2 linked regions of the Candidatus Pseudothioglobus singularis PS1 genome follow. The protein of the gene in region 1 binds, or shares a complex with, the protein of each later gene. Links are inferred from orthologs where the notes say so. Each region holds a gene or a part of one and is shown on either strand. Other genes may lie near its edges. The genes, in order: tsaB and tsaD.

Region 1 (7,173 bases):
AATCCAATAATATCAGCATCCTGTTCAATAGATCCTGATTCTCTAAGGTCAGCCATCTGAGGAATTCTGCCTTTACCAGTTTTAGCTCTAGATTCAACTCCTCGATTAAGCTGTGATAGAGCTATGACTGGAACATTAATCTCCTTTGCAAGAGCCTTAAGTGAGCGAGAGATTTCTGAAATTTCTTGAACGCGGTTCTCAGATTTACCGTGCACTGTCATGAGTTGTAAATAATCCACCATGATTAGACCCAGATCTGGATACCTTCTTTTAAGTCTTCTACATTTTGCCCTGATTTCGGTAGGCGTTATTGAAGGCGTTTCATCGATTAGAATTGTATTTTCTTCAAAGGCTCTGACTGCATGATTGAAGCTGTTCCAATCAATCTCAGACATATCTCCATCACGCAATTTACTTGAGTCAATTCTTCCAAATGATGAAATCATTCGGATGACTAATTGCTCAGTTGGCATCTCCAAACTGAATACTGCTACTGGCGTAGAGTTATGAATTGCTACATGCTCGACAATATTCATTGAAAGAGCAGTCTTACCCATGCTGGGCCTTCCGGCGATAATAATGAGATCGCCATTTTGGAGACCTGAAGTTAATTTGTCAAATTCTGAAAAACCAGTTTCGGCTCCTTTGTAACCTTTTAATTCTTGCATTTCATGAACGCGGTTCACTACATCCTTGATAATATCTTTTACATTCGTAATTTCTTGCTTGTTACGACTGACTTGTTCAGCTATTTCAAAGATTTTTCTTTCTGATAAATCCAGAAGATCGTTGACTTCAATGTCTTTTGGACTAAAAGCAGTATCAGCCATTTCTTTTCCAATCTTTATGAGCTGCCTGTAGATTGAGAGCTCACGAACATGTTTAGCATAAGCTTCAATATTAGAGACGCTAGGTGTATTTTCAGCTATCTGAGCTAAGTAAGCGAAACCTCCTATTGAATCCTCGTCATGCGTTTTAATGACCTGTTCTTTGACTGTTAGAATATCCGCTGGCTTGTCGTGTTCAAGTAGTATGACAATAGCATCGTAGATGATGCGGTGTGAGGTTTGATAAAAGTCGTCAGAGCTAAGAATGTTAACAACATTATCCCAAGATTCATTATGAAGAAGAAGGCCGCCAAGTACAGACTGCTCGGAGTCTATAGAGTTAGGTGGTATTTTAGGGTTGTCAATATCCATTGTCACATTTTAGAAAAATAAAAAGCCCTCAGAGAGGGCTTTTTATTTTAACTCACTTAAGTGAATTGGATTAACTTATTCTGTTTCAGTTGCAGCAATTACTATAATTTTTACTGGCACCACAACCTCAGCATAGAGAGATACGGTGACTTCATATTCACCAGTATTTCTGATTGCCTCTGGCATGTTGATGTCACGCTTTTCAACCTCAAAACCTTGCTCCAGAAGATTGGCAGCTATTTCTGTAGTGCTGACAGAGCCGTAGAGCTTCCCTTCTTCACCCGCATTCGCAGAAATTGTACAAACAACATCTTTCATCGCTAATTCTTTTGATTCAGCATCTGATAAAGCGGCGACTTCTTTTGCCTCAAGCTCTGCACGGATTGTTTCAAAAACTGCCATGTTAGCTTTATTAGCAGGTTTGGCTTTACCTTGCGGAATTAGGTAGTTGCGAGCATAGCCAGACTTAACGTTTGCTATGTCACCAAGATTACCTAGTTTTTCATTTTTTTCTAATAAAATTACTTGCATAAGGCCTCCTATTTTTTGTGTTTATCGGTGTAAGGGATTAGTGCCAAGAATCTAGCTCTTTTAATTGCAGTTGTCAATTGTCTTTGAAACTTTGCAGAAGTACCAGTTATTCTTGATGGCGTAATTTTTCCACTTTCATCAATATTCTTAAGAAGTATTTCAACATCTTTGTAGTCAATTTCCTTAAAACCTGCTTTTGTAAAACGACAAAAGCGGTTTATAGGGATTTGAAATTTGCGTCTTTTGTTAACTTGTTTTTTAGCCATTACAGTCTCCTATTTCTTTTCTGAGTCTTGACCTTTGGCTTTGTCTTTGCCTTGATCTTTAACTTTATCTGAATCTTTGCCTGCTTCTGCAACCATAATTGATGGTTCAGTGATTGCCTCTGACTTAGAAATAATTAAATTTCTTAGGATGGCATCGTTGAAGCGAAAGTTGTAGTTTAATTTATCAAGTGTATCTTTGTCACACTCGATATTCATCATTAAGTAATGTGCTTTATAAATTTTGTTGATTGGATAGGCTAAATGTTTACGACCCCAGTCTTCGTCCCTATGGACTATACCTTTGCCTGAAGTGATTAGCTCTTTGTACTTCTCAATCATTGTTGTAACCTGAGAACTTTGGTCAGGGTGAACAATGAGAGTTATTTCATAATGTCTCATTAACATCTCCTTATGGATTAAAAAAAGCTTGCCAACAAGGGCTGGTCAAGCAAGGAAGAGGGTATTTTATACTAGTTACTCTATACTTATCAATTATTTGCGCTTCTTCTCGTATTATGATGAACATTAATATAAACTTGGATTTATGAAATCCAAACTAGAAGTCTGTATCGATAGCATTTCTGGTCTAGAGGCCTGCATCAATGGAAAGGCAGACCGAATTGAGCTCTGCAGCTCATTAGAGCTTGGAGGATTGACGCCATCTGATGAATTAATGAAGCTTGCTTCAGAAGTGAATATACCTTGCAGGGTAATGATTCGGCCTAAAAAAGGCAGTTTTGAATACTCATCAGGGGATCTTCATCAAATGTTTGATGATATTGATAAAGCTCGATCATACAACTTCGACGGCGTTGTATTTGGCGCTACGCTTTTGAATGGTGAGCTTGATCAAGAATTTTTAGGTCAATTAATTAGATATAGCGATGGCATTAAAAAAACTTTGCATCGAGCAGTAGATACTATCCCAAAGACTATTGAAGCAGTTGAAATTGCAATTAATTTAGGTTTTGATACGATCTTGTCATCTGGTGGCTATGAGACTGTTATGGAGGGATTGGCAGTTTTGAAGGAAATGCAACAAAGAGCATCTGGCAGAATTGAAATTATGCCAGGCTCAGGCATAAACCCTCAAAACATAAGTGAAATTCTCTCTGATTGTCACTTTGCTTGGCTTCATTCTTCTTGCTCAATTCATAGACAAAATAGAAAAATTACAGATAGTCAAACTATTAAAGAAATTAAAACTGCAATCAATGTATAAATTTTGGATCAAGATTGTAAGTTTAATATTTATATTTATCTTCTCAGCTTATTTATTCTATCTTAACATTATAGTAAAGTCTCAATTTTCAACTGAGATAAAAGTCTCAAACACTATCACTCAAATCAATTTCTCCTTTAATGATTACCCTCCAGAGCTTATTAATATGCTTCTTTTAGTGGAAGACCAATCATATTTCCATCATCATGGTGTTGATTTTAAAGAGATTGGGAGAGTTATTTACGGATATTTATTTGATGATAAGGCGCTTAGAGGAGCCAGTACAATTACTCAGCAATTAGTTAAGAATTCGCTTCTAACTCGGGAAAAAACTTTTTCCAGAAAGTTTGAAGAGGTTTTGATGGCATTACTTTTAGAGTTGTCTTACGATAAAGAATTTATTCTTGAGAGGTATATGAATACGGTATATTTAGCCCAAAAAGGAGATATGGCCTACCACGGCTTTGCCAGTGGAAGTTATTTCTACTTTGATAAAGATGTTAAGGATTTGAGTTTAGAAGATATGGCAACACTTGTTGCCTTGCTTAAAGGGCCTTCTTACTATAATCCTATTAACTTTCCTGATAGGCTGGATAGGCGAGTTAAGATGATTTTGAAGATGCACGAAAACTACAAAAAAATATTTTGATGAATTTACTTGCGATAGATACCTGTACTGAAATTGCATCGGTCACTCTAATGACCAAAGAGTCAAGAGTTAGTCGCGTTTTGTCAGGGATTCAAAAAAGCTCTGGCCATATTCTTAAGCTTTGTGATGAAGTCTTTCAGGAAACAGGAACTCTAATAAAGGATGTTGATTCAATAATCTTTACTAAAGGGCCTGGTGCATTTACAGGTGTAAGAATGTGTGTTGGCGTTGTTCAGGGGCTTTCAATGTCCTGTAATATTCCAACGATTGGATTTTCGACACTTGAGTTGCTTGGATTTAGGGCTTCACAGATTCTTAGTTCTGAAAAAATAGCTGTAGCACTTGATGCTAGAATGGGAGAGGTCTATTGGGCTATTTACAATCAAGGAAAAATCAGTAAATTGCGCATATGTAATCCTAATGATGTAGATATTCTCGATACTAATTATATTGGAGTTGGGACAGGATGGGATGCCTATGGTGATATGCTCAGTTCTGCTTCTGGTGTAATTGAAACTGATCTCACAATTTTTCCAGAATCCTCTAGTTTAATAGATTTAGCACTTGAGTCATTTAGTAGGGGAGAGACTAGCGACTTTGAGCTACCCCAGCCGATATATTTACGAAACAATGTGGCTCAAAAATCATTAAAATAAATCTCTTTTTTATCACTGCATTTATTTATGTGGAAATGGATTCAAAGGCAGGCCTCACCGAAAGTTTTTTATGGAACCTGTTCTAGGCTTACACCATGGTTTTTTTGGCCTTTTGCTAGCCTTTTGGTGATTGGTTTATTTTGGTCTCTTGTTATATCACCGCCTGATTATCAGCAAGGTGATGGTTATAGAATAATATTCATTCATGTTCCAAGTGCTATCTTGTCAATGATGGTTTATGCAATCATGGCAATTGCTGGGGGTATTGGACTCATTTGGCAAATTAAAATGGCTGAAGTGGTGGCAAAGGTTTCGGCGCCAATTGGCGCAGCTTTTACAATCATTGCATTGGCATCTGGAGCAATTTGGGGTAAGCCGATGTGGGGAGCATGGTGGGTCTGGGATGCTAGATTAACTTCTGAGCTCATATTATTGTTTTTATATCTAGCATACATGTCTCTTAATAGCGCATTTGATAACCCAAAGACTGCTGCAAAAGCTAGCTCTATACTTGCTATCGTTGGCCTAATTAATTTACCAATTATTCATTACTCAGTTAAATGGTGGAACACCCTTCACCAAGGTTATTCGGTTGGTACTGGTGGTTTAAAAGATCCAGACATGCAAATTGCACTTGCAATAATGTTTGTAGCGTCAATTTTTCTTTATGCGCTTCTTGTTGTAATTAAAGCAAGAACAGAGGTTCTAGTTCGTGAGCAAAATTCTCGCTGGGTCAAAGATGAAGTTGAGGGAGTAGTATCATGACTATGGTTGAGTATTTTTCCTTTCTGCCTTATGGGAAGTATGCATTTTATGTTTGGCTCGCATATGGTGTTTCCTTCTTGACAATAATTACTCTTTTTATTAGTGCAAAGAGAATCCACACTAAGACTATTTTGTCTCTCAAAAATAAATTCTCAATCAATGACTAAAAGACAAAACCGAATGATATTGGTTGGGCTTTTAGTATCTGGTGTTTTCCTGGCAGGATATTTGGGGATTAAGGCGTTTAGTGAAAACTTATTATACTTTTATACTCCCTCTGATATTGTCGATGGAAAGGCTCCAGCAAATAAGAGTTTTAGACTGGGAGGCCTTGTTGAGACTGATAGTTTTAGTAGGGAAGGAATGATAGCTACTTTTTCAGTCACAGATAATAACCAAACAATTAAAGTTGCATATGAGGGTATTTTGCCTGACCTTTTTAGAGAGGGCCAGGGAGTCGTGGCAAGTGGTTCAATTAAGAAGGAGTGCAAAAAAGCTTGGGCAGGCAAGCTATGTACTTATAAATTTACTGCTAAAGAAGTTTTAGCGAAGCATGATGAAAATTATATGCCTCCAGAGGTAGCTGCTGCTTTAGAGATTACAAGTTCTCAGCAATGAAAAAAATAATACCTCTAATTATATTTTTTATAATAGGAATTTTTTTATTCTTAAGTCTTAATTCTAATCCCAATAAGCTTCCATCACCTCTATTAGGAAAGATTGTTCCAGAGGTCAATGGAAAAGACTTTTATACGAATGAAAATGTCAAATTGAATGATTTGATAGGCAATCAAATGATACTTATCAATGTCTGGGCGTCATGGTGTGTTACCTGTAGGAAGGAGCATCAAGTAATTATGAATATAGCAAATAATGAGAGTCTAAAGTTAATTGGCATTAACTACAAAGATCAAAAAAATGATGGTCAGAAGTATCTAGACATAATGGGAAATCCATTTGATGAGATTATTTTTGACCCAGATGGAAGAGTTGGAATGGAGCTTGGTGTTTATGCAACCCCAGAAACCTTTTTAATTAATAGAGAAGGATTAATTCTTTATAAACATATCGGAGAAATAACTCCAGAAGTTTGGAGTAAAAATTTCCAGGTTTTTTTAGAGACATTATAAAAGTATTTTTTTATAGTATTTTTACCCCAATTTATATTTATTGTTGAATGTCGCTTGAAATAAGGGTTCTTAGATGTATAATTATTTTACACTTTTCAATAAAATTAGTGGGTTTTACATAAATTCTTTTTAAAACTAAGGAGTTAACAAATGAACAAATCAGATTTAGTTTCAGCAATTGCTGATAACTCAGGTCTTTCGAAAGCTGATGCAGCTCGTGCTTTAGAGGCAACAACTACTGCAATCTCTACCACATTGGCAAGTGGCGACTCAGTAGCTATCACTGGTTTTGGTAGTTTTTTAGTAAGAGCACGCGCAGCACGCACTGGCCGTAACCCGCAAACTGGTGCTGCAATACAAATTTCAGCATCAAATGCACCCGCATTTAAAGCAGGAAAATTATTAAAGGAATCTGTTAACTAATCAGATTTTTTCGAAGTATAATATGCCCGTTTCCTTATTTGATTCGGGCATTTTTTTGGGCGCTTAGCTCAGTTGGGAGAGCATCGCCCTTACAAGGCGAGGGTCACAAGTTCAAGTCTTGTAGCGCCCACCAAGAAATATGGAGCGGTAGTTCAGTTGGTTAGAACGCCTGCCTGTCACGCAGGAGGTCGCGGGTTCGACCCCCGTCCGCTCCGCCATTTTAATTTGCAATATCTTAGTTTAAGAATTTCCAAATCTATTTTTTTTGAATTATATTTATCTTGATATAATTAAAAAAATTTAAATAATTACAGTTAATTTCTTTTATGAAA
Region 2 (7,141 bases), 330 kb from region 1 along the record:
AGATTAATGGCTTTTTTGGTTTACAGGGCTGGGTAAAAGTTTTTTCATACACCAAGCCCAGAGTTAATATCCTAAACTACTCACCTTGGTCAATTGATGTTGATGGGGAGCTTCAAAAAATCGAAATAAAGAATGGACGAGAACAGTCAAAAACAATTGTCGCACATATAAGTGGAATTGATACCCGTGAAGATTCTCAAAAACTGATTGGTAAAGATATATATATCGACAAAGAACAGCTTCCAGAATTGAATGAGGATCAATACTATTGGCATGAGCTGATAGGGTTTACGGTTTTAAATCATAATAAAGAAAACCTTGGATTAGTTGATTATTTTGTTGAAACTGGCGCAAATAATGTCATAGTTGTAAAAGGTATAAAAGAACATTGGATCCCATACATTGAGCCGTACCTTGTTTCAGTCGATTCAAAAAAGAAAGAGATTTTTGTTGACTGGGATAAAGATTTTTAATTACTAGTAAAAAAATTCTGTGTTTGCCTTCGCTAGTGAGGTAGACTTATTGCTGAATTAAATACAAAATTTCAGAAACATATTTCATGAATTGGATAACAAGACTATTTCCGTTTTTGTTATGGATTAAAGATTTAAGTAACCCTAAGAACTTAAAAGCGGATATTTTGGCGGGCACAACAGTTGCATTCGTTATAATTCCTCAGTCAATGGCCTATGCACAGCTTGCAGGTTTGGGTCCGCAATATGGTCTTTATGCCTCATTCTTGCCAGTTTTAATTGGTGCATTGATGGGCTCATCAAGACAACTTTCTACTGGACCTGTTGCCGTTGTTTCCTTGTTAACTGCTGCAGCACTTGGTGAAATCGTGACTGATCCTTCGAGTTACGCAGTGTACGCAGCACTTCTAGCATTAATTGTTGGCGTATTTCAGTTTTCACTGGGAATTCTCAGGTTAGGTTTTGTAATTAACTTCCTCTCGCATCCTGTGGTTACAGGCTTTACGAATGCTGCAGCAATCATTATTGGTGCTTCTCAACTTCCAAAGGTTTTTGGTATTAGGGTCATTAGTTCAAATGATACTGACTGGGTAAGTGCCTGCCAACCATTGACGATCATTGAAAGAATTGAGTCAATAGATGTTAATGGATTGCACGCAATTTGTAATGCAGATCAGAGCTACCAGACGATAGCAAGACTTCTAGAAGCGGCAGTTTTTCATACCCATCTACCTACCTTGGCAATGGCTATTTCTGGCGTATTAGGTATTATACTTTTTCAGCGTTTTTTCCCAAGATTGCCAGCTATTTTGTTAGTAGCTGTTCTTTCAACAGTAGCGTCATTCTTGATGGACTTCCAGGCTATGGGCGGAGCAATCGTTAGCTCAATCAATATTGATGGACTGTTTAGCTTTAAGGTGCCAAGATTTGATTTCAACGCGGTTGGAACTTTGTTTATCTATGCAATTACAATTTCATTAATTGGATTTATGGAGGCGATTTCTGTTGCTAAATCAATGGCTGCAACCACGAAACAGCGATTAGACGTTAACCAGGAATTAATTGGTCAGGGTTTATCAAACGTGACCTCAAGTTTTTTTCAAGGTTACTCGGTTTCAGGATCTTTTTCGCGATCAGCAGTCAATTTGACAGCAGGAGCAGTGACTGGATTTTCATCTGTCGTGACTGCTGTTATCGTAGGTTTAACCATCGTTTGGCTAACCCCTTTGCTATACCATCTTCCTCAGGCCACTCTTGCTGCAATTATTTTAATGGCTGTTGTCAACCTGGTTCACTTCTCACCACTCAGGCACGCATGGAAAGTAGAGAAGCATGACGGTTTGGTTGGTTTGTTGACTTTTGTGATGACGCTAACTTTTGCGCCTCATCTTGAGAACGGAATCGCATTTGGAATCATTCTGTCATTAGGTTTGTTTCTTTACAGAACGATGGAGCCAAACTTTACCGAGTTATCAGTCGAACATGGGTCAATTATTGCGTCAAGATTCGCTGATGAATCTGTTGAAGCAAGTCAATCCGTTAAGGTTGCTAAGTGGAGCGGCTCACTTTACTTTGCAAATGCTGCTTATTTTGAAACAAAGTTACTTGAGTTAATTGCTAAAAATAATGACGAACTCCAGTATGTCATTGTTGATGTGGCATCGATTGTTCAAGTGGATGCAAGTGGTGAACAAGTATTATCAAACCTGGTAGAGAGTTGTTCAAGCTCTGGAGTTGAGATACTTTTTGCAAGAACAGAAAGATTAGAAGCAGAATTATTCCGATCAGGGTTTAAAAAACGTTATGGTGAAAATCGTTTTTTTGATTTAAGAGCGGATGCCCTTAAATATGTTTGGCAGGAGTTAGAAAACATTGAAAAAGAAAAAGATGAAGCGCAGGTAGAAGATATTGACGAGACCAGCGAATCAAATTAATTAAATCTCTTCATAGAATGCTTTGATAAAATAAAGGCCTTGTGGCTCTGCAGTTGGCCCCGCCTCTCTTCGATCTTTACTTGCCAATACAGATGTCATCCACTCAATATTCTTCTCACCCCTTCCAATTTTTAAAAGGGTTCCAACAATATTTCGAACCATATGATGAAGGAAGGCATTCGCCTTAATGCTGATGATCATCTCGTCTGTAGATGATTCAATTTGAATATATTCAATCGTTTTAATTGGTGATTTTGCCTGACACAGGCTTCCTCTAAAACAAGAAAAGTCATGCTCTCCAACCAGTAAATCTGCAGCTGTTTGCATCTTAGTTATATCTAGAGATCTTGGCTCCCACAAATAATAATCCCCTTTAAGTGATGATCTAACAGGATTATGATGGATCTTGTATTCATAGGATCTTGCAAAAGCACTAAACCTTGCATGAAAGTCATCACTCACCTCCTTAACCCATTTAAAGTTGACATCACTTGGAAGGTTAACATTCCCACCAAAAAGCCACGCGCGTTCTGTTCTAATTACTGACGTTTCAAAATGAATGACTTGTTCCATGGCATGAACTCCTGCGTCTGTTCTTCCACTACAAAATACACGCACAGGGTGGTTTGCTACTTTTGATAAAGATGCTTCAACAGAGCTCTGTACAGTTCGAAGGCCAGATTTTTGAACTTGCCAGCCATGAAAATTCTTACCAAAATATTCAACGCCTAATGCAATTTTCATAATCAACCACTAAATTTTTTTATTGTAAAATCAATCTTAATATTTTAACAAATTATTGTGACTCGCCTGTCGAGTCTAATTTGGATGCTAATTATATGACAGAAAATCAAAAACCGACTGGTATAAAAAAACTTTGGTCTGCTTCTATCTATTCAGCTCAGGGTTTAAAGGCATGTTATCAATCAGAATACGCGTTTAGGCTTGAAGTATGGTTAGCCGTTTTTTTGGTTCCAATTGGTTACTGGCTTGGTGAATCCTCAATCGAAAAAGTACTTCTTATTTTTCCTATATTTTTAGTTTTAATTGTTGAAATGTTAAACTCTGCTATTGAAGCAGTTGTTGATAGAGTTAGCCTTGAACACCATGAGCTGTCAGGTTTTGCTAAAGATGTAGCGTCAGCAGCAGTTCTAATCTCACTAATTATTTTCTTGTTCACATGGATCATTATTCTTCTTTAAGGAAGTTAATAGAAGATGATATTGATTGTCATTTTTTTGATTCAATAGAGAGCACAAGTTCTTACCTGACAAAGGTTCCCTATTCAAAAAGAACACAGCTTTGTGTAACTAGAGAACAAACTATGGGGAAAGGTCAACATGGAAGAGGCTGGGCATCCCAAAAAGATGGCAGTATTCTCTTCTCACTTCGCAAATGTTTTAATATTGATACAAATCTAAATGGACTCAGTTTAGTGATTGGAATGGCCATTATTAAATCCATAGAGGAGGAATGCCAACTTGAAGGTTTAAAAATTAAGTGGCCTAATGATGTTTATTATGGAATTAACAAGTTAGCAGGCATTTTGATGGAAAATAATATTCATAAAGAGGCACAGTATGTAGTTATTGGAGTTGGAGTTAATTATCAGTTGGATCAAAAAATTAATATTGATATCCCATGGACTGATTTGGCACAAATTTTAAAAAAATTACCTAGTTTTGACACATTAACTGCTGCATTCATTAAAAATATATTAGCCATGACCAAAGATTTTGAAAGCAAGGGGCTCTCTACTCTGCTATCAGAGTGGAACGATTATGATATGCTCAAAGGGGTCAAAATTAGATCAAAAGATTCAAAAGAAATTTTTGAAGGTGAAGTGGATGGAATTACTGAGCATGGGGCGCTTAGGATTTCAACAACAGAAGGCGTAAAAGAGGTTTATAGCTCTATCCATATTGAGTACATTTAGGGTAAGATAGTTTCTATCATATAGCCGCTTGATTGGAATGGTAAATCACCAGTTAGAAGTTAAAAATCTTTATAAAAAATATGCACGTCGTGAGGTTGTTAATGATGTTTCATTTTCTGTTAAAGGTGGTGAAATTGTTGGTTTGCTGGGTCCAAATGGTGCTGGTAAGACAACGTGCTTCTATATAACTTGTGGCCTTGTAAGGTCGAGCAGGGGTGAAGTAACTCTGGACAATAAGAGCATCGGCCATATGCCAATGCATAAGCGTGCAAAGCTGGGTCTTGGATACCTTCCTCAGGAGCCATCTATTTTCCGTAAGCTAAGCGTCGAAGACAATATTATGGCAGTCTTAGAAATGAACAAATCGGTTGCAGAAAAAGATAGGCCTGCAAGACTCGAAGAACTTTTATCCGAATTTAAGGTTGAGCATGTTCGCCATATAAAGGGCATTACCTTATCTGGTGGAGAGCGAAGAAGGGTTGAAATTGCTAGAGCTTTAGCGATGGATCCAAAATTCATTTTATTAGATGAACCATTTGCCGGCATTGATCCAATCTCAGTTGGTGATATTCAAGAAATAATTTATCAACTTAGAGATAAAGGAATTGGGATATTAATTACTGATCACAACTATAGGGAAATGCTTGATACGTGTAATCATTCTTATGTCTTAAGTGCAGGAAAAATCATAGCTCAGGGCGGCAAAGATGCAATTTTGGCTAATGAAGAAGTTAAAAAAGTTTACTTAGGTGAGAGCGTTGGTGGTTAGTAATAATCTTATTACTTTGGGGATTGAATCCTCTTGTGATGAAACAGGAATCGGGATTTATACTAGTGAGGGCGGCCTAATTTCACATAAGTTATTTTCCCAAGTGAGTCTTCATGCAGAATATGGTGGTGTAGTTCCAGAACTAGCTTCTAGAGACCATATTCAAAGAGCCATACCCTTGATTAAAGAGGCTCTTAATGAGAGTGGAATTAAATTAAATGAACTAACTGGCATTGCATATACTGCTGGACCAGGCTTATCGGGAGCACTTTTAGTTGGTGGTTCAATTGCTCAGAGTTTAGCATGGGGTCTAAGTATCCCTGCATTAGGTGTTCATCATATGGAAGGACATCTTTTAGCACCACTTTTAGAGGTTGAAAGGCCTGAATTTCCTTTTGTAGCACTTTTAGTTTCTGGAGGCCATACATTGCTTGTCGATGTTCCTAGAATTGGTGAATATAAAATTCTAGGAGAGTCACTGGATGATGCAGTTGGTGAGGGGTTTGATAAAACTGCAAAAATACTTGGTTTGGGTTATCCAGGTGGTCCTGCTCTGGCAAATCTGGCTAAACAAGGTGACAAGAATCGATTCACTTTTCCAAGACCCATGACAGATAGACCCGGACTTGATTTTAGTTTTAGTGGTTTGAAGACATACGCAAGAAACACATTCATTGACTTCCCTGAAGAGAAAGCTAATATTGCTAAAGCATTTGAAGTTGCAGCCACTGAAACATTAACAATAAAATGCAATAGAGCGCTTAAACAAACTGGATATAAAACACTTGTGGTGGCTGGTGGAGTTAGCGCTAATTTGTCCCTGCGTGAATCTTTGAATGAGATGACAACAAAAAATAATGCAAGTGTTTTTTATCCTGCGCTAGATTTTTGTACGGATAACGGTGCGATGATTGCTTTAGCTGGCCACTATAGATTCCTCGCAGGCCAAAGTAATCAAAATTATGAAATAACCATTAAGCCTCGATGGAGTCTTGAAGAGCTTCTACCGGTGGATTAATTATTCGATTTTCGTTATGGAGCCTCTGTTTCCAGAGCATAGAGTATAATTTAACTCACAAATAAAACTTCTTAGCCAAATAAATATCCTTATGATTATTATTCCTGCGATCGACTTAAAAGATGGTCAATGTGTCCGCCTCCGTAAAGGGAACATGGAGGATACAACTGTTTTTTCAAATAACCCTACTGAAATGGCTTCCAAATGGGTTGCAGAGGGAGCAAGAAGACTTCATTTGGTTGACCTCAATGGCGCCTTTGAGGGTAAATCTATAAATGCAGACTGTGTCAATGAGATTACTAGGTCTTTCCCAAATCTTCCAGTACAAATTGGCGGAGGTATTCGTAATTTACAGACTGCAAATGCATATATTGAAGCAGGGATAAGCTATCTCATCATTGGAACTATGGCAGTAACCAATCCTGATTTTGTGGAAAAACTTTGTGATGAGTTTCCTAATAAAATTATTGTGGGCCTTGATGCCAATAATGGTCTTGTTGCTACAGATGGTTGGGCAAAACAAACAGATATAGATGTTGTAGAACTATCAAAAAAATATGAACAGTATGGAGTTAATTCTATTGTTTATACTGACATTGCAAGGGATGGGATGATGCAAGGTGTCAATGTTGAAGCTACTGCAAATCTTGCTAAAAAAACATCGATTCCAATCATTGCATCTGGCGGGATAACTAATCTGGATGATATAGCGGCACTTTTGAAAAATGCACATCATGGGATAATGGGTGCTATAACTGGAAGGGCTATATATGAGGGGCAGCTAGACTTCAATGATGCCCAAACAATGAGTGATATTTATGATAGTTGAGGTGGCTTATGCCATAGCTAACAAGCAAAGCCTTATTAGTATTGAGGTAGACAATGGTACAACACTTAAAGAGGCAGTTTTGGCATCAGGTATTCTTGATACTTATAAGGAAATTGATTTATATAAAGACAGAGTAGGTATTTTTTCAAAATTCGCAACCTTAGAGACAATACTGAGAGAGA

Evidence for each region.
Region 2: the proteins of tsaB (region 1) and tsaD are in contact, whole or in part, in a solved structure (PDB 4WQ4), measured with the Escherichia coli proteins. The link is inferred for Candidatus Pseudothioglobus singularis PS1 from one-to-one orthologs.

Annotation. Positions count from the first base shown.
Region 1 is NZ_CP006911.1:1,155,630-1,162,802, reverse strand. Bases 2,696-5,694 are described here. They hold tsaB (tRNA (adenosine(37)-N6)-threonylcarbamoyltransferase complex dimerization subunit type 1 TsaB), read left to right. Parts: upstream 2,696-3,866; coding sequence 3,867-4,523; downstream 4,524-5,694. Other genes in these bases: ccmE (cytochrome c maturation protein CcmE), read left to right, coding at 5,448-5,694; ccmD (heme exporter protein CcmD), read left to right, coding at 5,285-5,455; W908_RS05875 (heme ABC transporter permease), read left to right, coding at 4,539-5,288; W908_RS05885 (biosynthetic peptidoglycan transglycosylase), read left to right, coding at 3,211-3,867; W908_RS05890 (copper homeostasis protein CutC), read left to right, coding at 2,696-3,218. Also shown: dnaB (replicative DNA helicase), read right to left, coding at 1-1,199; rplI (50S ribosomal protein L9), read right to left, coding at 1,275-1,730; rpsR (30S ribosomal protein S18), read right to left, coding at 1,739-1,996; rpsF (30S ribosomal protein S6), read right to left, coding at 2,006-2,395; more of W908_RS05890, read left to right, coding at 2,541-2,695; more of ccmE, read left to right, coding at 5,695-5,906; W908_RS05865 (DsbE family thiol:disulfide interchange protein), read left to right, coding at 5,903-6,418; W908_RS05860 (HU family DNA-binding protein), read left to right, coding at 6,569-6,841; W908_RS05845 (class I SAM-dependent methyltransferase), read left to right, coding at 7,168-7,173. UniProt on the Escherichia coli protein: Required for the formation of a threonylcarbamoyl group on adenosine at position 37 (t(6)A37) in tRNAs that read codons beginning with adenine.
Region 2 is NZ_CP006911.1:1,485,265-1,492,405, reverse strand. Bases 4,149-7,115 are described here. They hold tsaD (tRNA (adenosine(37)-N6)-threonylcarbamoyltransferase complex transferase subunit TsaD), read left to right. Parts: upstream 4,149-5,101; coding sequence 5,102-6,130; downstream 6,131-7,115. Other genes in these bases: W908_RS07505 (RnfH family protein), read left to right, coding at 6,949-7,115; hisA (1-(5-phosphoribosyl)-5-[(5-phosphoribosylamino)methylideneamino]imidazole-4-carboxamide isomerase), read left to right, coding at 6,222-6,959; lptB (LPS export ABC transporter ATP-binding protein), read left to right, coding at 4,381-5,112; W908_RS07525 (biotin--[acetyl-CoA-carboxylase] ligase), read left to right, coding at 4,149-4,343. Also shown: ribosome maturation factor RimM, read left to right, coding at 1-473; W908_RS07540 (SulP family inorganic anion transporter), read left to right, coding at 560-2,407; tRNA pseudouridine(38-40) synthase TruA, read right to left, coding at 2,408-3,151; W908_RS07530 (diacylglycerol kinase), read left to right, coding at 3,247-3,609; more of W908_RS07525, read left to right, coding at 3,588-4,148; more of W908_RS07505, read left to right, coding at 7,116-7,141.